3 regions of the Pseudomonas sp. AB39(2026) genome follow, and region 3 is predicted to be linked to each of the others. Evidence: predicted binding sites of a transcription regulator. Region 3 holds the regulator's gene; each other region holds the start of a gene.

Region 1 (4,381 bases), 580 kb from region 3:
ATAGCAAAAGGAGGCGGTGCATGAGGGCTACTCAAGTGGCATCAGCGGCCTGCCCAGCATAGATCAGACCGCCCAGCCGTTCACAGCTTAATGCGGCCCCAGGCATAACTCGCCGGTGGCACGAATCAATGCAAGCTGGTGAAGCTCGTCACGCTCGCCCTGGTTTACAGTCTCTGCTATCCATTGAGGGCAGGCAGCGTTCGTACGATGAGGCGCGAAAGCAGCCAACTGGTCCAGCAACGTTTTCTGCAGGCCATCCAGTTGCGGGCGAATTTGCCCCACTAGGTCGGGGCGTGGGCTATCTGGCGCCTTGCCCGCCATGCGCCACTCATTGAGGTGGCCGTACTGCACCAGTTTGTTGGCTTCTATCTGGGCCGCAAAGAACTGCTCTACGAAAGCAGGCTCAAGGCTGTAGTTCGGCGCCAGCACCACGGCCCCTGCAATCACCTCGCGCTCACGCGTGCGGTCTTCAACCGCCTTTTTGCTGTCCCATTTGCTTAACGCTACCTGGTCAGCAATGTTGAGGCGTTGCTCGATGCTGGCCAGCAAGGGTTGCAGCTCAACTGGCGCAGCGGCAAAGGCTGAGGTGGCCATAAGGCTTGAGGCCAAGGCAAGGTAGCAGGCAGGGCGTTTGAACATGACAAGGTCCAGAGTCGTCGAAGTCGCGCCTTGTTATGCCAGCAAACCGAGGCAGGGGCCAGCGAGCAAATGTATCGGGCTTTTTTTCTGGGCATGAAAAAGGCCTCCCGAAGGAGGCCTCTTGTGTACAGCCAGAGGGATTAGACGCTGTAGTACAGGTCGTATTCCAGTGGGTGTACGAAGGTACGCACCTTGATTTCTTCTTCGGCCTTCAGCTCGATGTAGGCATCGATGAAGTCGTCGGAGAACACGCCGCCCTTGGTCAGGAAGGCACGGCCCTTATCCAGCTCTTCCAAGGCTTCTTTGAGGCTGCCACAAACCTGCGGGATTTCCTTGGCCTCTTCAGGTGGCAGGTCATACAGGTTTTTGTCCGCAGCGTCGCCAGGGTGAATCTTGTTCTGAATGCCGTCCAGGCCAGCCATCAGCAGTGCAGCGAAGGCCAGGTACGGGTTGGCAGCTGGGTCCGGGAAGCGTGCTTCGATACGGCGGCCTTTAGGGCTGGACACGTAAGGAATACGGATGGACGCCGAACGGTTGCGAGCCGAGTAGGCCAGCATCACCGGGGCTTCGAAACCAGGCACCAGGCGCTTGTAGGAGTTGGTGGCCGGGTTGGTGAAGCCGTTGAGTGCCTTGCCGTGCTTGATGATGCCGCCGATGAAGTACAGGGCGGTTTCGGACAGGCCGGCATAGCCTTCGCCAGCGAAGGTGTTCTTGCCTTCTTTGGAGATGGACATGTGCACGTGCATGCCTGAGCCGTTGTCACCGTACAGTGGCTTGGGCATGAAGGTGGCAGTGCGGCCGTAAGCGTCGGCTACGTTATGCACGATGTACTTGAGGGTTTGAACTTCGTCGGCTTTCTTCACCAGGGTGTTGAATTTGACGCCGATTTCGTTCTGGCCTGCAGTCGCCACTTCGTGGTGATGCACTTCGACGGTCTGGCCCATTTCTTCCAGTGCATTGCACATGGCCGTACGAATTTCGTGGTCGTGGTCGACCGGTGGCACTGGGAAGTAGCCGCCTTTCACGCCTGGGCGGTGGCCCTTGTTGCCGCCGTCAACGTCCTGGTCGGTCATCCAGGAGGCTTGTTCGGAGAAGATCTTGAACATGGAGCCGGAGATATCCGACTTGAACTTCACTTCGTCGAAGATGAAGAATTCTGGCTCCGGGCCTACGAACACGGTATCGCCGATACCGGTGGACTTGAGGTATTCCTCGGCACGGTGGGCGATGGCGCGCGGGTCGCGGTCGTAGCCTTGCATGGTCGACGGCTCAATGATGTCGCAGACCAGAATCAGCGTAGGCTCTTCGGTGAAGGGGTCCAGCACGGCGGTTTCGTCGTCCGGCAGCAGGATCATGTCAGAGGCTTCGATGCCTTTCCAGCCAGCGATAGAGGAGCCATCGAACATCTTGCCGTGCTCGAAGAAATCATCGTCCAGGGCGTCACGGGCTGGCATGGTGACGTGCTGCTGCTTGCCTTTGGTATCAGTGAAGCGCAGATCAATCCACTTTACGTCATGATCTTTGATGAGTTGAACCGACTTCGACATGTTGTCCTCCGGGTGGATGGGGACGGACTATGCGCCCCTGGATTCAGTGCTGCCGCCGCATACTCGGCCATGGCAACCTGCCTCACAAGAGAGCAATTTGCATGCCAGTGCCCAAAGATGGGCAGCCATCAAAAGCTGGCCGGTTTACAAGGGTTTGCGTCCAACACTCAAAAAATGGATGCCCTATTATAGGGCGAACGCTCCGGCTTGAGCTCCAAAACAGTGCCTTGAAGGGTTCTGATATATAGTTGGTCAAAGCTTGAACAATTTCCGCTATAATGCCGCCCCTTTTTTCAGCTGGGCATTGTGCGCGCTGTTCATGAAACTGATCGTTAAAGTTTTTCCCGAGATCACCATTAAAAGCCCGCCGGTGCGCAAGCGGTTTATCCGCCAGCTCGCCAAGAATATCCGCGCGGTCATGCGTGACCTGGACCCGGACATTTCAGTGGTCGGCGTATGGGACAACCTCGAGGTACAAACGAAGCTCAGCGACGCCAAGGCCCTGAAAGAGCTGACCGAGCGCCTGTGCTGCACACCAGGTATTGCTCATTTTCTGCAAGTGGATGAATACCCGCTAGGGGACTTCGACGATATCGTGGCCAAGTGCAAAGCGCACTTTGGCGACAAGCTGGCTGGCAAGCGTTTTTCCGTTCGTTGCAAGCGCGGTGGGCGTCATGGGTTCAGCTCCATGGATGTGGATCGTTACGTGGGCAGCCAGTTGCGCCAGCAGTGCAGCGCGGCCGGAATCGACCTGAAAAACCCGGAAGTGGTCGTGCGAATGGAAATTCGCGACCAACGGTTGTTCGTGATCCATGACCAGCACAAAGGCCTGGGTGGCTACCCCTTGGGTGCGCTGGAACAGACCTTGGTGCTGATGTCCGGCGGGTTCGACTCCACCGTGGCGGCCTACCAGATGATGCGGCGTGGGTTGATGACCCATTTCTGCTTCTTCAACCTGGGCGGCCGTGCACATGAACTGGGCGTGATGGAAGTCGCTCATTACCTTTGGAAGAAGTACGGCAGCTCGCACCGCGTGTTGTTCATCAGCGTGCCGTTCGAAGAGGTGGTTGGCGAAATCCTTGCCAAGGTAGACGACAGCCAGATGGGCGTCATCCTCAAGCGCATGATGCTGCGCGCTGCCAGCCGCATGGCCGAGCGCCTTGAAATCGACGCACTGGTTACAGGTGAAGCGATCTCCCAGGTGTCCAGCCAGACCCTGACCAACCTGGCCGTAATCGACGCGGCAACCCCAACGCTTGTGCTGCGCCCATTGCTTGCTTCGCACAAGCAGGACATCATTGACACCGCAACGGCTATCGGCACCGCCGACTTTGCCAAGCATATGCCCGAATATTGTGGCGTGATCTCTGTAAACCCGACTACCAGCGCCCGCGGCTACCGCATCGAACGCGAAGAAGAGCGTTTCGACATGGCCGTGCTGGAGGCTGCCCTGGCGCGGGCGCGTCTGGTTTCCATCGACCATGTGATCGACGAGCTAGGCCAGGAAGTCGAAATCGAAGAAGTGGCCGAAGCCTTGACCAGCCATGTTGTGCTGGACATTCGCCACCCCGATGCCCAGGAAGATGCCCCATTGCTTATCGAGGGCGTCGATGTCCATGCGGTACCGTTCTATGCCCTTAACAGCCGGTTCAAGGATCTCGATCCAGGCCGGCAATACCTGTTGTACTGCGACAAAGGTGTCATGAGCAGGCTGCATGCTCACCACCTGCTCAGCGAGGGGCACGCCAATGTGCGCGTTTATCGTCCGGCCTAGGAGGGGCCTTGGCGGCCGTGGTCGCCATCGCCCCCCTGACCCGGCGCGCTGATTGCGCCAATTGATCCGCCGTCGCCTTGAGCCGGCCCCACCGAATTCATCACCGAGACCTGTATTGTGAGAGACAACCTTCGCAACATCGCCATCATCGCCCACGTTGACCATGGTAAAACCACCCTGGTCGACAAGCTCCTGAAGCTGTCCGGCACCCTGGACCGCAAGGAGCTGAACGACGAGCGCGTGATGGACAGCAACGACCAGGAAAAAGAGCGCGGCATTACCATTCTGGCCAAGAACACGGCTATCAAATGGAACGGCCACGACATCAACATCGTGGACACCCCTGGCCACGCCGACTTCGGTGGTGAAGTAGAGCGCGTGATGTCCATGGTGGATTCCGTGCTGCTGCTGGTCGACGCCC
Region 2 (4,381 bases), 810 kb from region 3:
CGCTGGCCGATGGCTTGGTCCAAGCTAGGTAAAAAGCCTTGGTTCAACTGGCCGACATCGCGTTCCCGCAGGGCCACATCGCCGTCAGCAATCACCGTGTCGCGCTTCAGTGGGCGTGTGGCCACCACCACCTCTCTATAAAGCTTGACGCTAGCGGGTACGAAGATGGTCCAGGGAGAGCCGCCCTCACAGCGTACCCGTACCGTCACGCGGCCCAGCGGAATGGCAGGGGTTTCGAGCTTGGCTGTCAGTTCCCGGTCGCATTGGGGCATGCGCAGGCGGGGGTCCAGGTTCGCCACTTCGATCTCATAACGGCCTTCGGTCTGGCTGGTCGCTAAATAATCTTCCACGGTGAACTCAAGAAACCCTTGTGTCACACCGATAAGCTGTTCGGGCGCTGTGATGTCGTCGGCAAGCAGCCGCCCGGATGCTAACAGACACAAGGTGGCGAACAACCCGTACAGGGTCGCAATCAGATGTCGTGAATATGGCGTTTTCTCGTTCATGGCTATGCTTGAGCAAGCGACGTGCCAAAAATGCGCGCTTGCCTGGCTTGAACGAAACGCCGAGGAGCCGACAGTACAAGGTGGAGGTTTGATATGGCTGGTGTGATGGACTCAGTAAACCAGCGCACGCAACTGGTAGGGCAGAACCGCCTTGAACTGTTGTTGTTCCGTTTGAACGGCAAGCAGTTGTACGGCATTAACGTCTTTAAGGTTCGCGAAGTGCTGCAGTGCCCCAAGTTGACGTTGATGCCCAAGTCCAACCCGGTGGTGCGTGGGGTGGCCAATATTCGTGGCGCGACTATTCCGATCCTGGACCTGTCCATGGCTACGGGCTCTCGCTCGCTGGAAGCGGTACAAGACCCCTTTGTGATCATCACTGAATACAACACCAAGATTCAGGGCTTCCTGGTGCATTCGGTCGAGCGCATCGTGAACATGAATTGGGAGGCCATACAGCCGCCACCCAAGGGCACAGGCCGTGACCATTACCTTACAGCGGTCGCACGCGTGGACAACCAGTTGGTGGAAATCATCGACGTGGAGAAGATTCTGGCCGAAGTATCGCCAGTGTCCGAAGCGATCAGTAGCGGTGTGGTCAATGAAGAAGTGCACAAGAAAGCAGTATCGCTGCGTGTGATGACCGTGGATGACTCTTCAGTGGCCCGTAAGCAGGTGAGCCGTTGCCTGGAAACGGTCGGAGTGGAGGTGGTCGCCCTTAATGACGGGCGCCAGGCACTGGAGTACCTCCAGGCCATGGTGGCTGAAGGGAAGGACCCGCACGAAGAATTTCTGATGCTGATTTCCGACATCGAAATGCCGGAAATGGACGGCTATACGCTGACGGCCGAAATCCGCAGCGACCCCCGCATGCAGAAGCTCCATATTGTGTTGCACACGTCGCTGTCCGGCGTATTCAACCAGGCGATGGTGAAGAAAGTGGGCGCCGATGACTTCCTGGCCAAATTCCGGCCGGACGATCTCGCCTCGCGCGTGGTCGAACGCATCAATGCAAAAGGGTGACCGGGCTTCGGCACGGTGCAGATTGAACAATTTCAGAGGCGGCGACATTGGCTACGGCAAATTTGGATTTTGAGCAGTTCCGGGGCTTCCTGGAAAAGGCCTGTGGCATTGTGCTGGGCGAGAACAAGCAATACCTGGTGTCCAGCCGCCTCAACAAGCTCATGGAACAGCAAGGTATCAAGACCCTGGGCGAACTGGTGCAACGCATTCAGACTCAACCCAGGGGCGGGCTGCGCGAGCAAGTAGTGGATGCCATGACCACCAACGAGACCTTGTGGTTTCGGGACACCTACCCCTTCGACGTGATGAAGAACAAGGTGCTGCCTGAAATGATCAAGGCCAGCCCTGGCCAGCGCTTGCGTATCTGGTCGGCAGCCTGCTCGTCTGGGCAAGAGCCATATTCGCTGTCGATGACGATCGAGGAGTTCACCCAGGCCAACCCAGGGGCACTCAAAGGCGGCGTGCAGATCACCGCCACTGACCTGTCGCCTTCCATGCTGCTCAATTGCAAAAGCGGCGAGTACGACAGCCTGGCCATCGGTCGCGGCCTGTCCCAGGAGCGCCTGCAACGCTATTTTGACGTGAAACCGGGCAACCGGTGGGCGGTCAAGGCGCCTATTCGCAGCCGCATTGATTTCAGGCCTATCAACTTGCTTGAAAGCTACGTTTCGCTGGGCAAGTTCGATGTGGTGTTCTGCCGCAACGTGTTGATCTACTTCTCGGCCGAAGTGAAGAAGGACATTCTGTCCCGTATCCACAGCACCCTAAAGCCGGGCGGCTACCTGTTCCTGGGTGCCTCCGAGGCCCTTAATGGCCTGCCAGAGAAGTACAAGATGGTCCAATGCAGCCCTGGCATCATCTACCAGGCAATCTGACCCTCCTACATTAGAGGCTCCCTGCCGCGGAGCCTCTATGGGAGCGGGCGCTTTCTGTGAATGCCCCGCCACCCTCATAAGCAAGCTTCCGGCTTCTGCCTTCGGCGGCAAGCGGCCTCACTCTTGGCCGAGCTTTTGCACACCCTTTTCTGCCAAACATTTTTTTCTGGCGCCACTGTTGCGGGTTTGCCGCTTGCCATCGTAAAAAACTAGTCGATTTTCTGACGACAGATTTTTACCTCGGGCCATAGGCCCAGTTAAAACAAGGGCTTACAAACTTGGCACGGCAGTTGCTATATCTCTTGCAGCACACACAGTTTCGTCGCAGAGGTACCGATCATGGGCATCAGTTTCGACAAGGCACTCGGCATACACGAGCAGGCGCTTAACTTCCGCGCCCAGCGTGCCGAAGTATTGGCTAACAACCTGGCCAACGCCGACACCCCTAACTACAAGGCACGGGACGTAGATTTTTCGTCTGTGCTAGCTGCACAGGCGGACAAAGCTCAGCACGGCAGTTTTGGCCTTGAGCGTACCAACAGCATGCACATCGATGCCCAGGGGTTGAGCGACGAAGACGGGACCATGCAATACCGCGTACCCACCCAGCCATCGCTGGACCAGAACACGGTAGACGCACAGATCGAGCAAGCCAACTACGCCAAGAACTCTGTGGATTTCCAGGCCAGCTTCACGCTGCTCAACAACAAATTCCGTGGCCTGGTCACGGCCATCAAGGGGGAGTAACCCATGTCGCTTTCCAGCGTATTCAACATTGCCGGTACCGGCATGAGTGCTCAGACCACTCGCCTCAACACCACCGCCAGCAACATCGCCAACGCCGAAACCGTCTCGTCCAGCATCGACCAGACCTACCGTGCGCGCCATCCCGTGTTTGCCACCGTATTGGCCGACCAGGCCGGCGGCACCAGCGGCAGCAGCTCGCTGTTCGACGACCAGGCCAATGGCGGGCAGGGCGTTCAGGTGTCCGGCATCGTTGAAGACCAGAGCAACCTGGAGCCCCGCTACGAACCGAACAACCCGGCGGCGAACAAGGACGGGTATGTGTACTACCCCAACGTGAACGTTGTTGAAGAAATGGCCGACATGATTTCTGCAAGCCGGTCTTTCCAGACCAATGCCGACATCATGAACACCGCAAAAACCATGATGCAGAAAGTACTGACGCTGGGTCAGTAAGGGAAAAACCATGACGACTACCTCTGACGCCGCCAGCGCTTCGATACTCTCGCAGTACGCAGTTACCGGCACTGACAAGACCAAGGCCGACACGTCCACGACGTCCAAGACCGGCACCCAGACCATGGGCAAGGACACGTTCCTGCAGTTGCTCGTGACCCAGATGAAGAACCAGAACCCGCTGGACCCTCAGGACAACTCTGAATTCGTCGCCCAGTTGGCTCAGTTCAGTAGCGTGGAAGGCATCAACAACCTGAACGATACGGTGTCCGGGCTCGCCACCAACTACACCTCTACCCAGTCACTGCAAGCCTCGGCACTGGTGGGGCATTCGGTACTGGCCCAGAACAGCACGGCCACCGTGAATACCAGCACTGGGATGTCCGGCCAGTTTGACTTGGCGTCGTCTACCACTGACGCCACTGTGAAGGTGTATGACGCCAACGGCAACCTGGTGAAGAACATCGATCTGGGCAGCCAGGCTGCAGGCACCGTCGGTTTCACTTGGGACGGCAAGAGCAACGACGGTACGGCGCTTACGTCTGGCACCTATAAATTTGTCGCCAGTGCCACAGTGGATGGCAAAGAAGTTGCACAGACTACGTACCTGCCGGCAACCGTCACAAGTGTGACGGTCGGCAGTACCTCAGGTGACATGAAACTCAAACTGTCGGACGGCTCCAGCGTATCGCTGGCCAACGTCAAAACCATCGGATCGTAAGCCGGCTTATCGGCACTGGAGTCAGCACTATGTCGTTCAATACCGGCCTTAGCGGTCTC
Region 3 (4,381 bases):
ACCTGGCAAGGGAAGCGCCCGGCCACGCCTACGAATTTGGCAGCAGCGCGCGCATGTAGGCCCAACTTGTTGATGATGGTGATATCGAGTGCGGGCATTGCGTAGGAAATCCTTGAATTCAGGGAAGGTCTCGGTGACGTACCTGAACGTTTCTGAGTGTGCCCTGCAATAGTTTGCCAAGGCGTTCGGTCAGATAGACCGAGCGATGGTGCCCTCCTGTGCAACCAATGGCAACCGTAACGTAAGCCCGGTTGCTGGCTGCAAAACGGGGGAGCCATTTCAGGAGGTACTGGGAGATATCCTGGAACATGTCCTCGACATCTGGTTGTGCTGCCAAGTACTCGATAACGGGCTGCTCCAGCCCCGAATGCTCCCGGAGCTCGGGCTTCCAGTAAGGGTTGGGCAGGCAGCGGACGTCGAACACCAGGTCTGCGTCCGTGGGCATGCCGCGTTTGAAGCCAAAAGATTCCAGCAGAAACGCCGTGCCTGCTTCCGGCTTGTCCAGCAACCTGAGCTTGAGTGTATCCCGCAGTTGGTACAGGTTCAGGTGAGTGGTGTTTATCTTGAGGTCGGCCAAGTCCGCAATAGGGCTCAGCAAGTCGCTTTCCACGCCTATGGCTTCGGCCAGCGAGCGGTCGGCGCTGGTTAATGGGTGACGACGACGGGTCTCAGAAAAGCGCTTGAGGAGCGTATCCTCGTCCGCATCCAGAAACAGCACGTCACATTGGATGTGCTTATGGCGGACCTCTTCGAGCAACTGTGGGAAGCGCGAAAGGTGGCTGGGCAGGTTACGCGCATCAATGGATACCGCTACCAGCGGCTCGGCCAGTTCGGTATGGATCAATGCACGGTCTGCCAGCTCTGGCAGAAGCCCGGCCGGCAGGTTGTCTATGCAATAGAAGCCGTTGTCTTCCAGTACATCAAGGGCGGTGCTCTTGCCGGAGCCTGAACGACCGCTCACGATGACCAGGCGCATGGTCAGGCGCCAGCCTGCGCATTGAGCACCACCTGGTACAGCGCGGTACTGTCTTGGGCAGAGCGCAACTGCTCTCGCACGTCCTTGCGGTCCAGCATGCTTGCAATCTGACGAAGCAATTCAAGGTGCGCATCGGTAGCCGCCTCGGGTACCAGTAGCACAAAGATGAGATCTACGGGCGCGCCATCGATAGCGTCGAAGTCCACAGCTGCCTGCAGGTGCAAAAGCGCACTCATGGGTTGATCGCAATTAGCCAGGCGGCAATGGGGGATGGCGATTCCGTTTCCGAAACCGGTTGAGCCCAAGCGTTCACGAGCGAGCAGGGCATCGAATATCACCTGCTGGCCGACCTGAGGCAGGTCTGCGTGAATCAGCCTTGAAATCTCTTCAAGAACACGTTTTTTACTGCCGCCCGGCACGTTCACGAGTGAACGGCCGGGGGTCAGGATATTGTCTATTCGAATCATTGGGGGTTCAGCGAGCGGCCGCACCTTGCAGGTGGCTCTGCTGTTTTTCCTTATGCTTGAGCAATTGCCGGTCGAGTTTATCAGTCAGGAGGTCGATAGCGGCATACATATCGTCATGTTCCGCCTGGGCAACGATTTCTCCGCAGTTTGGCACCCGGAGGGTGGCCTCCACACGCTGCTTCTGTTTTTCCACTTCCATGATCACCTGCACGTTGGTGATCTTGTCATAGTGCCGCTGAAGCTTGGCGAGTTTTTCGGTGGTGTAGTTACGCATGGCGTCGGTCACATCCAGCTGATGCCCACTGATGTTGACTTGCATACTGCTTCTCCTTGTTGCCAGTGCATAAAGAGGCAGGCGAGGCACCTGCCACTGAAACGCTGGTGGCATCCCGGTAACGCGACATTGGCGTGCGTGCTGTAGCGCCAGTGACAGCAGGCGTTTCCGGGTGAGGCTTACATCAACCGCTTGCGTTCGCTCGAGGGCGCGATCCCTAGGGACTCGCGGTACTTGGCGACAGTGCGGCGTGCGACCTGAATGCCTTGTGCCTCCAGTAAACCAGCGATCTTGCTGTCACTCAATGGCTTTTTCTGGTTTTCCGCCGCTACCAGTTTCTTGATGATCGCCCGAATGGCCGTGGACGAGCATTCACCGCCCTCTGACGTGCTCACATGGCTTGAGAAAAAGTACTTCAACTCGTATATGCCGCGGGGCGTATGCATGTATTTCTGAGTAGTCACCCTGGAAATGGTGGACTCATGCATACCCACCGCTTCAGCGATGTCGTGCAGCACCAGCGGCTTCATGGCCTCATCGCCGTATTCGAGGAAGCCACGCTGGTGTTCGACGATCTGGGTCGCCACCTTCATCAGCGTCTCATTGCGACTTTGCAGGCTCTTGATGAACCAGCGCGCTTCCTGCAGTTGATTGCGCATGAACGTGTTGTCGGCGCTGCTATCTGCGCGGCGAACGAAGCCTGCATATTGCGGGTTTACGCGCAGGCGTGGCATCGACTCCTGGTTCAGCTCTACCAGCCAGCGCTCGCTATCCTTGCGTACAATCACGTCAGGCACCACGTATTCGGGCTCGCTGGATTCTATCTGCGAACCTGGGCGAGGGTTGAGGCTCTGTACCAACTCGATGACCTGGCGAAGCTCATCTTCCTTAAGCTTCATCTTGCGCATCAGCTGGCTATAATCCCGCGCGCCCAGGAGTTCGATGTAGTCCGCCACCAGGCGTTGAGCCTCGGCCAGCCAAGGCGTTTTTGCAGGAAGCTGCCTTAATTGAAGCGCCAGGCATTCACTGAGCGTGCGCGCCCCGATGCCGGCTGGCTCGAACTGCTGAATGCGGTGGAGCACGGCTTCCACTTCGTCGAGCTCGATATCCAGTTCCGGATCAAACGCCTGGCAGACGTCTTCCAGGCTTTCCTCAAGGTAGCCCTGGTTATTGATGCAATCGATCAGCGTGACCGCTATCAGTCTGTCGTTGTCCGACATGGGCGCCAGGTTGAGCTGCCACAGCAGATGGCTCTGCAGGCTTTCGCCTACCGATGTACGGGTTGTAAAGTCGTACTCGTCATCATCACCGCCTGGCAGGCTGCTGGCGCTGGTCTGATAAATGTCTTCCCAGGCCGTATCCACAGGAAGTTCGTCAGGAATGCGTTCATTCCAATCGCCTTCCTCGCTGGTTTCCGAAGCACTGGAGGTTTCCTGGAACGTGGTTTCCTGAAAGGTAGGCTCCTGGGCTTCGACAGGCCCGGACTGCTCGGCTTTGTCGGCCAGCGGGTCAGTGTTGTCGAAGTCGTCGCCTTCTTCCTGGCGTTCAAGCATTGGATTGGACTCCAGCGCTTCCTGAATCTCCTGCTGGAGGTCCAGGGTCGAGAGCTGGAGTAGGCGGATGGCCTGTTGCAACTGCGGCGTCATCGTCAGTTGCTGGCCCATCTTAAGGACAAGCGATGGTTTCATGGTGTGAGCTTGACACCCTGGTTGCCGGCGCGAGGCGCCATCCACAACGGGCGCCCCAGAGAGGCGCCTGAACTTAAGCAAATTATATGCCTGAAACCAGGGTGTTTGCCTAGAGGTCTTTACATTAAGACACGGCCTACAGCCGGAACTCGTGCCCCAGGTACACTTCCTTCACCAGGTCATTGGCAAGAATAGTTGCCGAATCACCCTCTGCAATCAACTGGCCATCGTTCACAATGTAAGCGATTTCGCAGATGTCCAGGGTTTCTCGGACGTTGTGATCGGTGATCAGCACACCGATGCCCTTGGCCTTGAGGTGATGAATGATCTGCTTGATATCGCCTACGGAGATGGGGTCTACCCCGGCAAAGGGTTCGTCCAGCAGGATGAATTTAGGCGCTGTGGCCAGCGCTCGTGCAATCTCTACCCGGCGGCGCTCGCCCCCGGACAGGCTCATGCCGAGGTTGTCCCGGATGTGCGTGATGTGGAATTCCTGCAGCAGGCCTTCCAGGGCCTGGCGACGACCAGCAGCGTCCAGGTCCTTGCGGGTTTCCAGGATGGCCATGATGTTGTCAGCCACGGACAGCTTGCGGAAAATGGACGCTTCCTGGGGCAGGTAGCCGATGCCGGCCTTGGCACGGCCATGCATCGGCTGGTGGCTGACATCCAAGTCGTCAATCAGTACGCGCCCCTGGTCAGCCTGTACAAGGCCAACAATCATGTAAAAGCACGTGGTTTTGCCAGCCCCGTTCGGCCCCAGCAGGCCAACGATCTGCCCGCTTTCGATGGAAAGGCTCACATCCCTTACCACTTGGCGGCTTTTGTAGCTCTTGGCCAGATGCTGGGCCTTCAACGTCGCCATTACTGGGCCTTCTGCGGCTGATCGGTTTTCTTCTTGGGCTGAATCACCATGTCGATGCGTGGGCGCGGTGCAGTGACCTTGCTACCCGTTGCACGGCCAGCGTTCACAACCTGG

What was found. The regulator sigma-54, encoded in region 3, starts transcription at its own class of promoters, with help from an activator protein. The targets are predictions, from matches to a motif close to ANTGGCATNNANNTTGCTNT.
Region 1: glnA (glutamate--ammonia ligase) is a predicted target of sigma-54. The motif match lies at 2,276-2,295, and genes of this name have one in related genera.
Region 2: flgB (flagellar basal body rod protein FlgB) is a predicted target of sigma-54. The motif match lies at 2,679-2,698, and genes of this name have one in related genera.

What each region holds. Positions count from the first base shown of each region.
Region 1 is NZ_CP195212.1:2,947,309-2,951,689, reverse strand. Features, by position in the region: gene ACSAMW_RS13605 (DUF4124 domain-containing protein) at 1-22, opposite strand, end outside; gene ACSAMW_RS13600 (chorismate mutase) at 88-639, opposite strand; gene glnA (glutamate--ammonia ligase) at 780-2,186, opposite strand; gene thiI (tRNA uracil 4-sulfurtransferase ThiI) at 2,506-3,960, shown strand; gene typA (translational GTPase TypA) at 4,078-4,381, shown strand, end outside.
Region 2 is NZ_CP195212.1:1,555,094-1,559,474, reverse strand. Features, by position in the region: gene flgA (flagellar basal body P-ring formation chaperone FlgA) at 1-506, opposite strand, end outside; gene ACSAMW_RS06815 (chemotaxis protein CheV) at 600-1,526, shown strand; gene cheR (protein-glutamate O-methyltransferase CheR) at 1,574-2,401, shown strand; gene flgB (flagellar basal body rod protein FlgB) at 2,741-3,148, shown strand; gene flgC (flagellar basal body rod protein FlgC) at 3,152-3,601, shown strand; gene ACSAMW_RS06795 (flagellar hook assembly protein FlgD) at 3,612-4,322, shown strand; gene flgE (flagellar hook protein FlgE) at 4,352-4,381, shown strand, end outside.
Region 3 is NZ_CP195212.1:2,363,360-2,367,740, reverse strand. Features, by position in the region: gene ACSAMW_RS10760 (HPr family phosphocarrier protein) at 1-98, opposite strand, end outside; gene rapZ (RNase adapter RapZ) at 119-976, opposite strand; gene ptsN (PTS IIA-like nitrogen regulatory protein PtsN) at 979-1,443, opposite strand; gene hpf (ribosome hibernation-promoting factor, HPF/YfiA family) at 1,451-1,762, opposite strand; gene ACSAMW_RS10740 (RNA polymerase factor sigma-54) at 1,897-3,405, opposite strand; gene lptB (LPS export ABC transporter ATP-binding protein) at 3,542-4,267, opposite strand; gene lptA (lipopolysaccharide transport periplasmic protein LptA) at 4,267-4,381, opposite strand, start outside.